Regions from separate parts of the Acerihabitans sp. genome, predicted to be linked through region 2. Evidence: predicted binding sites of a transcription regulator. Region 2 holds the regulator's gene; each other region holds the start of a gene.

Evidence for each region. The regulator LexA, encoded in region 2, represses DNA repair genes until DNA is damaged. The targets are predictions, from matches to a motif close to TNCTGTATGTACATACAGNA.
Region 1: the regulator LexA is predicted to act here: its motif matches at 1,403-1,422, upstream of VGC33_RS03945 (arabinose ABC transporter substrate-binding protein).
Region 3: the regulator LexA is predicted to act here: its motif matches at 1,496-1,515, upstream of mutH (DNA mismatch repair endonuclease MutH).

Annotation. Positions count from the first base shown of each region.
Region 1 is NZ_DASWOM010000019.1:5,285-8,564, reverse strand. It holds gene VGC33_RS03950 (ribulokinase) at 1-1,247, opposite strand, end outside; gene VGC33_RS03945 (arabinose ABC transporter substrate-binding protein) at 1,625-2,614, shown strand; gene araG (L-arabinose ABC transporter ATP-binding protein AraG) at 2,772-3,280, shown strand, end outside.
Region 2 is NZ_DASWOM010000090.1:25,014-28,293, forward strand. It holds gene zur (zinc uptake transcriptional repressor Zur) at 1-384, shown strand, start outside; gene VGC33_RS15190 (CsbD family protein) at 649-858, opposite strand; gene lexA (transcriptional repressor LexA) at 1,237-1,845, opposite strand; gene VGC33_RS15200 (diacylglycerol kinase) at 1,969-2,334, opposite strand; gene plsB (glycerol-3-phosphate 1-O-acyltransferase PlsB) at 2,460-3,280, shown strand, end outside.
Region 3 is NZ_DASWOM010000006.1:31,818-35,097, forward strand. It holds gene VGC33_RS01055 (TerC family protein) at 1-488, opposite strand, end outside; gene mutH (DNA mismatch repair endonuclease MutH) at 569-1,246, opposite strand; gene rppH (RNA pyrophosphohydrolase) at 1,952-2,479, shown strand; gene ptsP (phosphoenolpyruvate--protein phosphotransferase) at 2,492-3,280, shown strand, end outside.

The DNA.
Region 1 (3,280 bases), on a different contig from region 2:
ACCCCCTGCAACCGCTGATTGGCATAAGGCGTGCGTCTGCCGTTAAACCAGTCCAGCACCACCGGCAGTTGCTCAAGAGAGGGGTCGCCGGCCCAGGCCTGCGCCAGCGCGTTAAGCATCTGGTCCTGGATATCGTCGAGGGCGGGTTTCAGCGACGGGTGGCGTTCCGACGCCTGCTTCAGCGGCCAGCCCAGCAGACGGCCGAACCAGGCATAGATATCGCCAAAGGCCGACTGACCGGCTTCCAGGCCGATAAAGCCGGGAACCACGCTGCCGTCCACCTGCCCGCAGATGCCGGCGATGGTGCGCTCGCCCACCCGCTGCTCGTCGGCAATCAGGATATCGCAAGTGGAGGTGCCGATGACCTTGACCAGGGTATAGGGCTGGGCGCCGGCGCCCACCGCGCCGATATGGCAGTCGAAGGCGCCGCCGGCAATGGTAACGGTCTCCGGCAGGCCGAGTTTGTGCGCCCATGCGGCGGTCAGGCGCCCGACCGGCGCTTCGGCGGTATAGGTGTCGGTAAATAAAGGGTATTGCAAGCGCTCGGTCAGTACCGGATCAAGGGCCTCGAGGAAAGCCTTCGGCGGTACGCCGCCCCAGTCGGGATGCCAGAGGGATTTGTGTCCGGCGGCGCAGCGGCCGCGTTTGATATCCCGCAAGCGCGTGGTGCCGGACAGCACGGCCGGGATCCAGTCGCACAGCTCAATCCAGGATACCGCCTGCTGCCGAACCTGGGCATCCTGGCGGGTAATATGCAGGATTTTGGCCCAGAACCATTCTGAGGAGTACACGCCGCCGATATAACGCGTGTAATCCGGGTGGGCGCCGTCGTGGCTCAGTCGGTTGATAGCCTCCGCTTCTTCTATGGCGGTATGGTCCTTCCACAAAATAAACATGGCGTTCGGGTTGTCGGCGAATTCCGGACGCAGCGCCAGTATCCTGCCGTCCTCATCGATAGGGGCGGGGGTGCTGCCGGTGGTGTCGACGCCAATGCCGGCGACGCGCAGGCGTTCGGCCGGGGAGAGGGCGCTCACCACGGCGCGGATCGCCTGCTCCATGGATTCGAGATAATCGTTGGGATGATGGCGAAACTGATTTTGCGCGGGTTTGCAATACTGGCCCTCGCGCCATCGCGGGTACCAGACCACCTCGGTCGCCAGCTCTTTACCGCTTTGGCATCCTACCGCCAGGGCGCGTACCGAGTCGCTGCCGAAATCAAGCCCGAGGCTGATGGCCTCTTCATTCATGCTGTTCTCTCCTGTTGACCCGAAAACGGATGATGAGCACAACCATAAGGGGGTTTTAGGCGGGCCGTGAGGAGATGTTAGCTGGAAGTATGCACATTCCTGTCGCGGATAACTGAAATGTGATGGTGCTCATAAAGTTACAGGGAGGTAAAAATTGCTGTATCTATGCACAAAACGGCTGTAATTGAGAACTGTGATAACGCTCTACATTTTAACAACACTTTAACGCTAAAACTACTCCCGTCCAAAGGGCCTGGTCGGACTAACGGCGATAAATCCGCCGCTTAGACGCACCGAGCGGATTCATCTTCCCGACTGATAACGCTTACACGCTTCAGCAATATGAAGCGAAGCGATAAAAAATACCGGAGAGTTACATGCATAAATTCACTAAGGCACTGGCGGCAATCGGATTGGCTGCCGTTATGTCTCAATCGGCTATGGCGGAAAACCTGAAACTGGGTTTTCTGGTAAAACAGCCGGAAGAACCCTGGTTCCAGACCGAATGGCGTTTTGCCGATAAAGCCGGTAAGGACCTGGGATTTGATGTGATTAAAATTGCCGTGCCCGATGGCGAAAAAACCCTGAACGCCATCGACAGCCTGGCGGCAAGCGGCGCCAAGGGTTTCGTTATCTGTACCCCGGATCCCAAGCTCGGCTCGGCCATTGTCGCCAAGGCGCGTAGCTATGATATGAAGGTCATCGCCGTTGACGACCAGTTCGTCACCGCCAAAGGCCAGCCGATGGACACCGTTCCCCTGGTGATGATGGCGGCCACCAAAATCGGCGAACGCCAGGGCCAGGAACTGTGGAAGGAAATGAACAAGCGCGGCTGGAAAGTCGCCGATACCGGTGTCATGGCGATTACCGCCGATGAGCTTGATACCGCGCGCCGCCGTACCACCGGATCGATGGATGCCCTGAAGGCCGCCGGTTTCCCGGAAAAACAAATCTACAAGGTTCCGACCAAATCCAATGATATCCCGGGGGCCTTTGACGCCGCCAACTCCCTGCTGGTGCAGCATTCCGGCGTGAAAAACTGGCTAATCATCGGCATGAACGACAATACCGTGCTCGGCGGCGTGCGCGCCACCGAAGGCCAGGGTTTCAAGGCGCCCAACGTTATCGGTATCGGCATTAACGGCGTGGACGCGGTGAGTGAACTCTCCAAGGCCAACGCCACCGGTTTCTACGGCTCCCTGCTGCCAAGTCCGGACGTGCACGGCTACAAGAGCATCCAGATGCTTAACGATTGGGTGACCAAAGGCGTCGAACCGCCTAAATTCACCGAAGTCACCGACGTGGTGGTGATTACCCGCGACAACTTTAAAGAAGAATTGGCGAAAAAAGGACTGGGCGGTAAATAACCGCCACGCCTGTTTCCCAGGGGCGGCCACCGGCCGCCCCTGTCCATGACGATGTCATTCATCAAGAGGATGTGTACGTGTCCGCCAAAACCCCTGATGGTTACCGTAACGGGACTGCCGGCGCACCGTTCGTATCAGTTAACGCGAGGATGTGTTCATGACAATTCAGACACCCTATCTGTCGTTTCGCGGCATCGGTAAAACCTTTCCCGGCGTCAAGGCGCTGGATGATATCAGCTTTGACTGCTACCCAGGCCAGATCCATGCCCTGATGGGTGAAAACGGCGCCGGCAAGTCCACGCTGCTGAAAATTCTCAGCGGCAGCTATACCACGACCCGGGGTGAAATCCTGATCAAAGGCCAGCCGGTCCATTTTGGCTCCACCGCCGATGCGCTGGATGCCGGGGTGGCGATCATCTACCAGGAACTGCACCTGGTGCCGGAAATGACGGTGGCGGAGAATATCTACCTCGGCCAGTTGCCCAATAAATACGGCATGGTTAACCGGGCGATTTTGCACTACGAAACCAAACTCCAGCTGGAGCACCTGGGGCTGGATATCGCGCCGGACACGCCGCTCAAATATTTGTCCATCGCCCAGTGGCAGATGGTTGAAATCGCCAAGGCGCTGACCCGCAACGCCAAGATTATCGCCTTTGACGAGCC
Region 2 (3,280 bases):
AGTGCCTACGACCTGCTCGACCTGCTGCGCACAACGGAACCGCAGGCCAAGCCGCCGACGATTTATCGCGCGCTGGATTTCTTGTTGGAACAGGGGTTTATCCATAGGGTCGAGTCCACCAACAGCTATGTTCTGTGCCATCATTTTGAACAGCCCAGCCACACCTCCGCTTTTTTTATCTGCGATCGCTGCGGTCAGGTCACCGAACAATCAACCGAAGGCATTGAAGAGATACTACAGAAAATGGCCCAAGCCAGGGGGTTTACCATGCGTCATAACGTGGTTGAGGCCCACGGTTTTTGTCTCATGTGCGCCGAGGTACAAGCCTGCGACAACCCTCAGGACTGCGGGCATGACCATAGCGTGGCGATAAAAAAACGCTAACGGGCACCAGCCGATCCGCTACGCCAAACGGAAAAATGCCATCACGCGTCGCTACAGGGAATGGAGAACGTTTTACCCGCGCCGGATATGAAAAAATACGCCTGTAGCATTACTATAGCCGAAGGGCGAATAGATATAGCGAAGGAGGGGTGGATAGATAAGGCCAGCAACGGCTGTAGGGTGGTACATCCTTGTACCTTTGGGTAGGAACACTTGAGAACCAATTAACCCGCACTTGCGTGGTGGTCAATTCTTCCAAAATTATTACCAACGATATTTATTACGTGTTTCCCAATCCTTGACTTCCGTTTCAGCGGCTTCTTTACCATAACCATAACGCTCTTGGATTTTACCAATTAATTGATCGCGTTTGCCTTCCACCACGGTCAAATCGTCGTCGGTAAGCTTACCCCATTGTTCTTTCAATTTGCCTTTAAATTGTTTCCAATTACCGCTGGCTTCGTCTTTGTTCATCGGAATTCTCCTTGGCTATCGGTTTATCAGTCAACATAATTCATCACAGGTTTTATATACTGCGTGGATATAGGGAACTGTCTTTAGTCCCGAAACCTGCTGTGTCATAAGCTAACCCTATGAATAAAGTATAGCAGGGGATTTGGCGCGAGGTTCATTAAGCAGACGATTAGACCATACAGGCAGGGTTATTATCGCTGGAGCGGCGATAAATTGAAATAAAACAGGGGGTAGAGGGCATGGGGCAGTACAGCGCCAATTGTAACGAAATATTAACCACCGCCTGCGTTGACGACTCGCCGCTGCCTGTTTACGGCGACAGTCATTGTCCCACGCCGCCGGACATCAGACAACGGCGCGGCACGGGGTGGCCTGTCGTCAGATCCAGTTGCCGTTGCGAATGACGCCGACCGCCAAACCTTCAATGGAAAGCTCCTGCTCGCGCAGGTCGACGATGATGGGTGAGAACTCGCTGTTTTCCGGCAATAATTCAACAATATTACCGTGCCTTTTCAGGCGTTTCACCGTCACTTCATCATTAATGCGCGCCACCACCACCTGGCCGTTATGGGCGTCCTGCGTTTTATGCACCGCCAGCAGATCGCCGTCCATGATGCCGATATCCTTCATGGACATGCCGCTGACGCGCAGCAGGAAATCCGCATGGGGTTTGAACAGATCGGGATCTATCTGGTAATGGCTTTCAATATGTTGTTCCGCCAGCAATGGCTCGCCGGCGGCCACGCGGCCGATAAGCGGCAGCCCGGTCTCTTCTTCTATCAATAAGCGGATGCCGCGCGAGGCGCCGGATACGATTTCAATGGCGCCCTTGCGTGCCAGCGCCTTGAGATGCTCTTCGGCGGCGTTAGGAGATTTGAATCCCAGACGATGCGCGATCTCCGCCCTGGTCGGCGGCATACCGGTTTGCGCAAGATGATCGCGGATAAGGTCAAAAACCTCTTGTTGTCTGGCGGTTAGTGCTTTCATTCCATCCCCTGTTTGTTTATACAGTCTTTATGTGAGTATATACAGGTCCGCGGCAATTGAAAACCATAAGCGTTGCAAATCGTGATAAAACCCCGGCTACGGCCGAGCGCGGACGAATATTTCTCAAATATGCCGCCATAGCAGTGTTATCCACACGAATAGCGCCAATACAATGGCCAGGAACACCGCCGCGGAGCCCAGGTCCTTGGCCCGGCCCGAAAGCGGATGCAGTTCTGGCCCGATGCGATCCACCACCGCCTCAATGGCGCTGTTGATGATTTCAACAATAAGCACCAGCCAGACCGAGCCCATTAACAAAATCCGCGCCACCGGATCGCGTTCAAGGAAACAGGCGAGAATAATCGCCGCCACGGCGGCCACCGCTTCCTGGCGAAACGCGGCTTCATGTCGCCAGGCGGCGCGACATCCTTTGATGGAATAACCCATGGCGTTAAAGATGCGTCGAAGCCCGTTGGTTTGATTTGCCATAATTTTATGCACTAATGAAAAATTGTGCCTATATTACCGTTTCTTCTCGTTCGCATCACCACAGATCTGTCGCGCGGTTTCTGGTATTCTTGTGGCGCAATGCTAACAAGAGGCTTCACGAAGATATGTCAGGTTGGCGTACTATTTATTATACATTGTTGGATTTACCGCTCCGGCTACTGGTGCGAAGTAAAGCTATTCCCGCTAATCCCCGGCAAGAAGCCGGTTTGGATCCGCTGCGGCCAATGATGTATGTTTTGCCCTATAATTCCAGGGCGGACCTGCTCACCCTGCGCGCGCAATGCCTGCGGTTGGGGCTGCCCGATCCGCTGATCCCCCTGGATATCGACGGCGTGCTCTTACCGCGCCACGTCTTCATCCACGATGGTCCCCGCGTTTTTCGCTACTTCTCGGAAAAGCTGGAATCAGTAAAGCTGTTTCATGATTATCTTGATTTACATCGCAATAATCCACAGCTTGATGTCCAGATGGTGCCGGTGTCCATTATGTTCGGCCGTTCGCCCGGTCGCGACGGGCAACAGCACCAGCCGGCGCCGCAGCTACGGCTGCTCAATGGTTTCCAGAAGTTCATCGCGGTACTGTGGCTGGGGCGCGATAGTTTTGTGCGTTTTTCCCGACCGCTGTCCATGCGCTTTATGGCGAATGAGCATGGCACCGATAAAACCATCGCGCAAAAGCTGGCCCGCGTCGCCATGATTCATTTTGCCCGCCAGCGTCTGGTGGCGGTAGGGCCGCGTCTGCCGGTCCGTCAGGATTTATTCAACAAACTGCTGGCATCCAAGGCCATTGAAAAAGCCGTGGAGGATGAGGCACGCACTAAAAAAATCTCGGCGGACAAAGCGCAGCAAAACGCCATCGAGCTGATGGAGGAGATTGCGGCGGATTTTTCGTATGAAGCCGTGCGTTTGTCGGATCGGGTGTTGAG
Region 3 (3,280 bases), on a different contig from region 2:
ATCACCACCGCCGCCATCATGATAAACAGATGATTGGACAGGCCGACGGCGGTAATGACCGAATCCAGGCTGAAGATGATATCCAGCAGCATGATTTGCGTGATGGCGCCGAGAAACGAGCTGACATTTGTGTTTTGATCGGTTTCGCCGCCTTCAAGGGCCTGGTGGATTTCCCGGCTTGATTTCCAGATGAGGAACAATCCCCCCAGCAGTAAAATCAGATCGCGAACCGACACCTCGGTTGCGAAAACGGTAAACAAGGGGTATGTCAGGCGGATTACCCAGGAAATGGACGCCAGCAGGCAAAGCCGCATGACCATGGCGCCAAACAGGCCCAGACGGCGGGCTTTGGCCTGCTGCGCCGCGGGCAGCTTGGCGACCACCAGGGAGAGAAAAATAATATTATCAATGCCAAGGACGATTTCCAGAATAGTCAGTGTGCCCAGAGCCAGCCACGCGTCGGGATCCACGATCCAATCAAACATTATGATCCATTACCTAATTGTAAACGAAACTTAAACGAATATTATAAACAGGTGCAGAGGGCGGCAGGCAAGGAAAAATACATTTACACCAGGAAATGTCGGGCCAGCATCGGTCCGGTAAAGGTTTTTTTCAGGTAAAACCCCCGCGGCAGGGTCATGATTGGCTGGCCGAATTCGCCGGTGGCCTTGGTCAGCGCCCGGCTGTTGGCCGCCTTCGGCCTCAGTTGCAGCACCTCGCCATGGCGCGCGGTAATATGTTCCACCCGCCCCAGCACGATAAGGTCCATTAATTCTTCCCAGTCGTTTTGCAACAGCAGTTCTTCCTCGGCGCTGGGACTCCATAACAGCGGCGTTCCGACGCGCCGCCGGGTCAGCGGAATCTCGCGCGCGCCTTCCACCGGTATCCACAAGACCCGGGCCAGCTTATACCGCACATGGCTGGTTTCCCAGGTCACGCCGCTGTTGCCGGTCAGCGGCGCGACGCAGACAAAGGTGGTTTCCAATGGGCGGCCAAGGCTGTCGACCGGGATGGTTTTCAGCTCCACCCCGATGGCGGCAAAATCCTGCTCCGGCTTGCTGCCCGCGCTGGCGCCCAGGTAGCGCTCCAGCAACACGCCGATCCACCCCTTATCGCGCTTCAGATCGGCCGGCGCCACCAGGCCGGCATGCGCCGCCAGCTCACCCAGATTATAGCCCGCCAGGGCGTTGGCGCGCGCCAACAGCTCGGTTTCATCGCCCGGTGGGGGAATGGGTGTGGTGATGATGGGGAGGGTCGTAAACACGTGTCCGCCTGCTGTATAAAAACTAACCGGTCGTCAGGGTCGCCCGACCCTGGCGGCATAATTAATTGTCATCTAAAAATAATAGCATGATTTCACACCCTTTTTTAAGCCGCGTGGTTTTTTCGCCGCCGAAACGCGCGAGGTTGTGCACCTGAAGCGGCCGACAATGAACAGGATCTTACACCATGTTATCCACAGATCCATGGGATAAACCTAATAAACTGCCAGTACTGTCACTATTTACAGCCTTGACGCTGCTTTTTTTTGCTGGTTTGTACATAAATCGCCGAGCTTAACAGCATAAATTGTGGATAAAACCATCATCGCCTGTTTTTTGACCTTAAGGTTGCCGATGGCGCGCGAAGCGGATCCCACTCGATCGTGTCAAGCCGCGGATCCGCTAATATGCCTCTGAAAATCCTTGTTTTTTTTTGACATCGGATTTTTTCCGCCAACGGACGGCGAAAAGTTTTCCCCGTTTAATCCGGTGTTCTGCACATACCTATCCACAGAAAAAGTGAATAAAACCACCGCCTGTTTGCCGCGGCTGTTGATAACAATGCCGCATCCGGACGCCTTGCTCCTCCCCTGAAGTCGGACATTCCTCAAAAGCAGTGGTTTACCCTATTGAGCGAGTGTGAAACAATCAGCTATCTTTGCATTTTATGTAATCGAGGTAGTCCGGTGATCGATGATGATGGCTACCGCCCGAATGTTGGTATTGTGATCTGTAATCGTGATGGGCAGGTGGTATGGGCCAGGAGATATGGACAGCACTCATGGCAGTTTCCCCAGGGCGGCATTAATCCTGGCGAAACCGCCGAACAGGCTATGTACCGCGAACTGTACGAAGAGGTCGGACTGAGCCGTAAAGATGTGCGTATACTGGCCTCCACCCGCAACTGGCTGCGCTACAAGCTGCCAAAGCGTCTGGTACGCTGGGACACCAAACCGGTCTGTATCGGCCAGAAACAAAAATGGTTTCTGTTACAGCTCATGTGCCCGGATGCCGATATCAATATGCAGTGCGGGGGCACCCCTGAGTTCGACGGCTGGCGTTGGGTCAGTTTCTGGTACCCGGTGCGCCAGGTTGTTTCCTTTAAGCGGGACGTTTACCGCCGGGTAATGAAAGAATTTTCCACTATTGTCATGCCGTTGCAGGAAAGCGCAGTGCAGCGGCCTCTCCCAGGCTATAAACGGAAGAGGGGTTAAGCTACGCAGAATATGCTCACGCGATTGCGGGAAATCGTTGAAAAGGTCGCCGCCGCGCCGCGCCTGTCGGATACGCTGGAAATTCTGGTTAATGAAACCTGCCTGGCGATGGATACCGAAGTCTGTTCGGTTTATCTGGCCGATAACGATCGTCGCTGTTATTACCTGATGGCTACGCGTGGTTTGCAAAAACCGCGCGGGCGCACCATTACGCTTGCCTTCGATCAGGGGATCGTCGGGCTGGTGGGCCGCCTGGCGGAGCCCATCAATCTGGCCGACGCCCATAACCACCCCAGCTTTCAGTATATCCCGGCGGTAAAAGAGGAGCGTTTCCGCTCCTTCCTCGGTGTGCCCATTATCCACCGCCGCCAGTTGCTGGGCGTATTGGTGGTGCAGCAGCGCGAACATCGCCAGTTCGATGAAAGCGAAGAATCCTTTATGGTGACGCTGGCCACGCAAATGGCCGGCATCCTTTCCCAGTCGCAGCTCAACGCGCTGTTCGGCCAGTATCGCCAGACGCGGATCCGCGCCCTGGCCGCGGCCCCCGGCGTGGCGATTGCCCAGGGGTGGGTGGACAGCAGCCAGCCTTCGCTCGATCAGGTGTTCCAAGCCTCGTCGCTTGACAGCGCGCGCGAGCGCGAGCGCCTGACCTTCGCCCTCGGCGAGGCGGCGGCGGAATTCCGCCGTTTCAGCAAGCGTTTCACCGCCAATGCGCAAAAAGACAGCGCCGCTATTTTTGATCTCTACTCCCATTTGCTTAACGACGCCCGTCTAAAGCGTGAACTGTTCGCGCAAATCGAT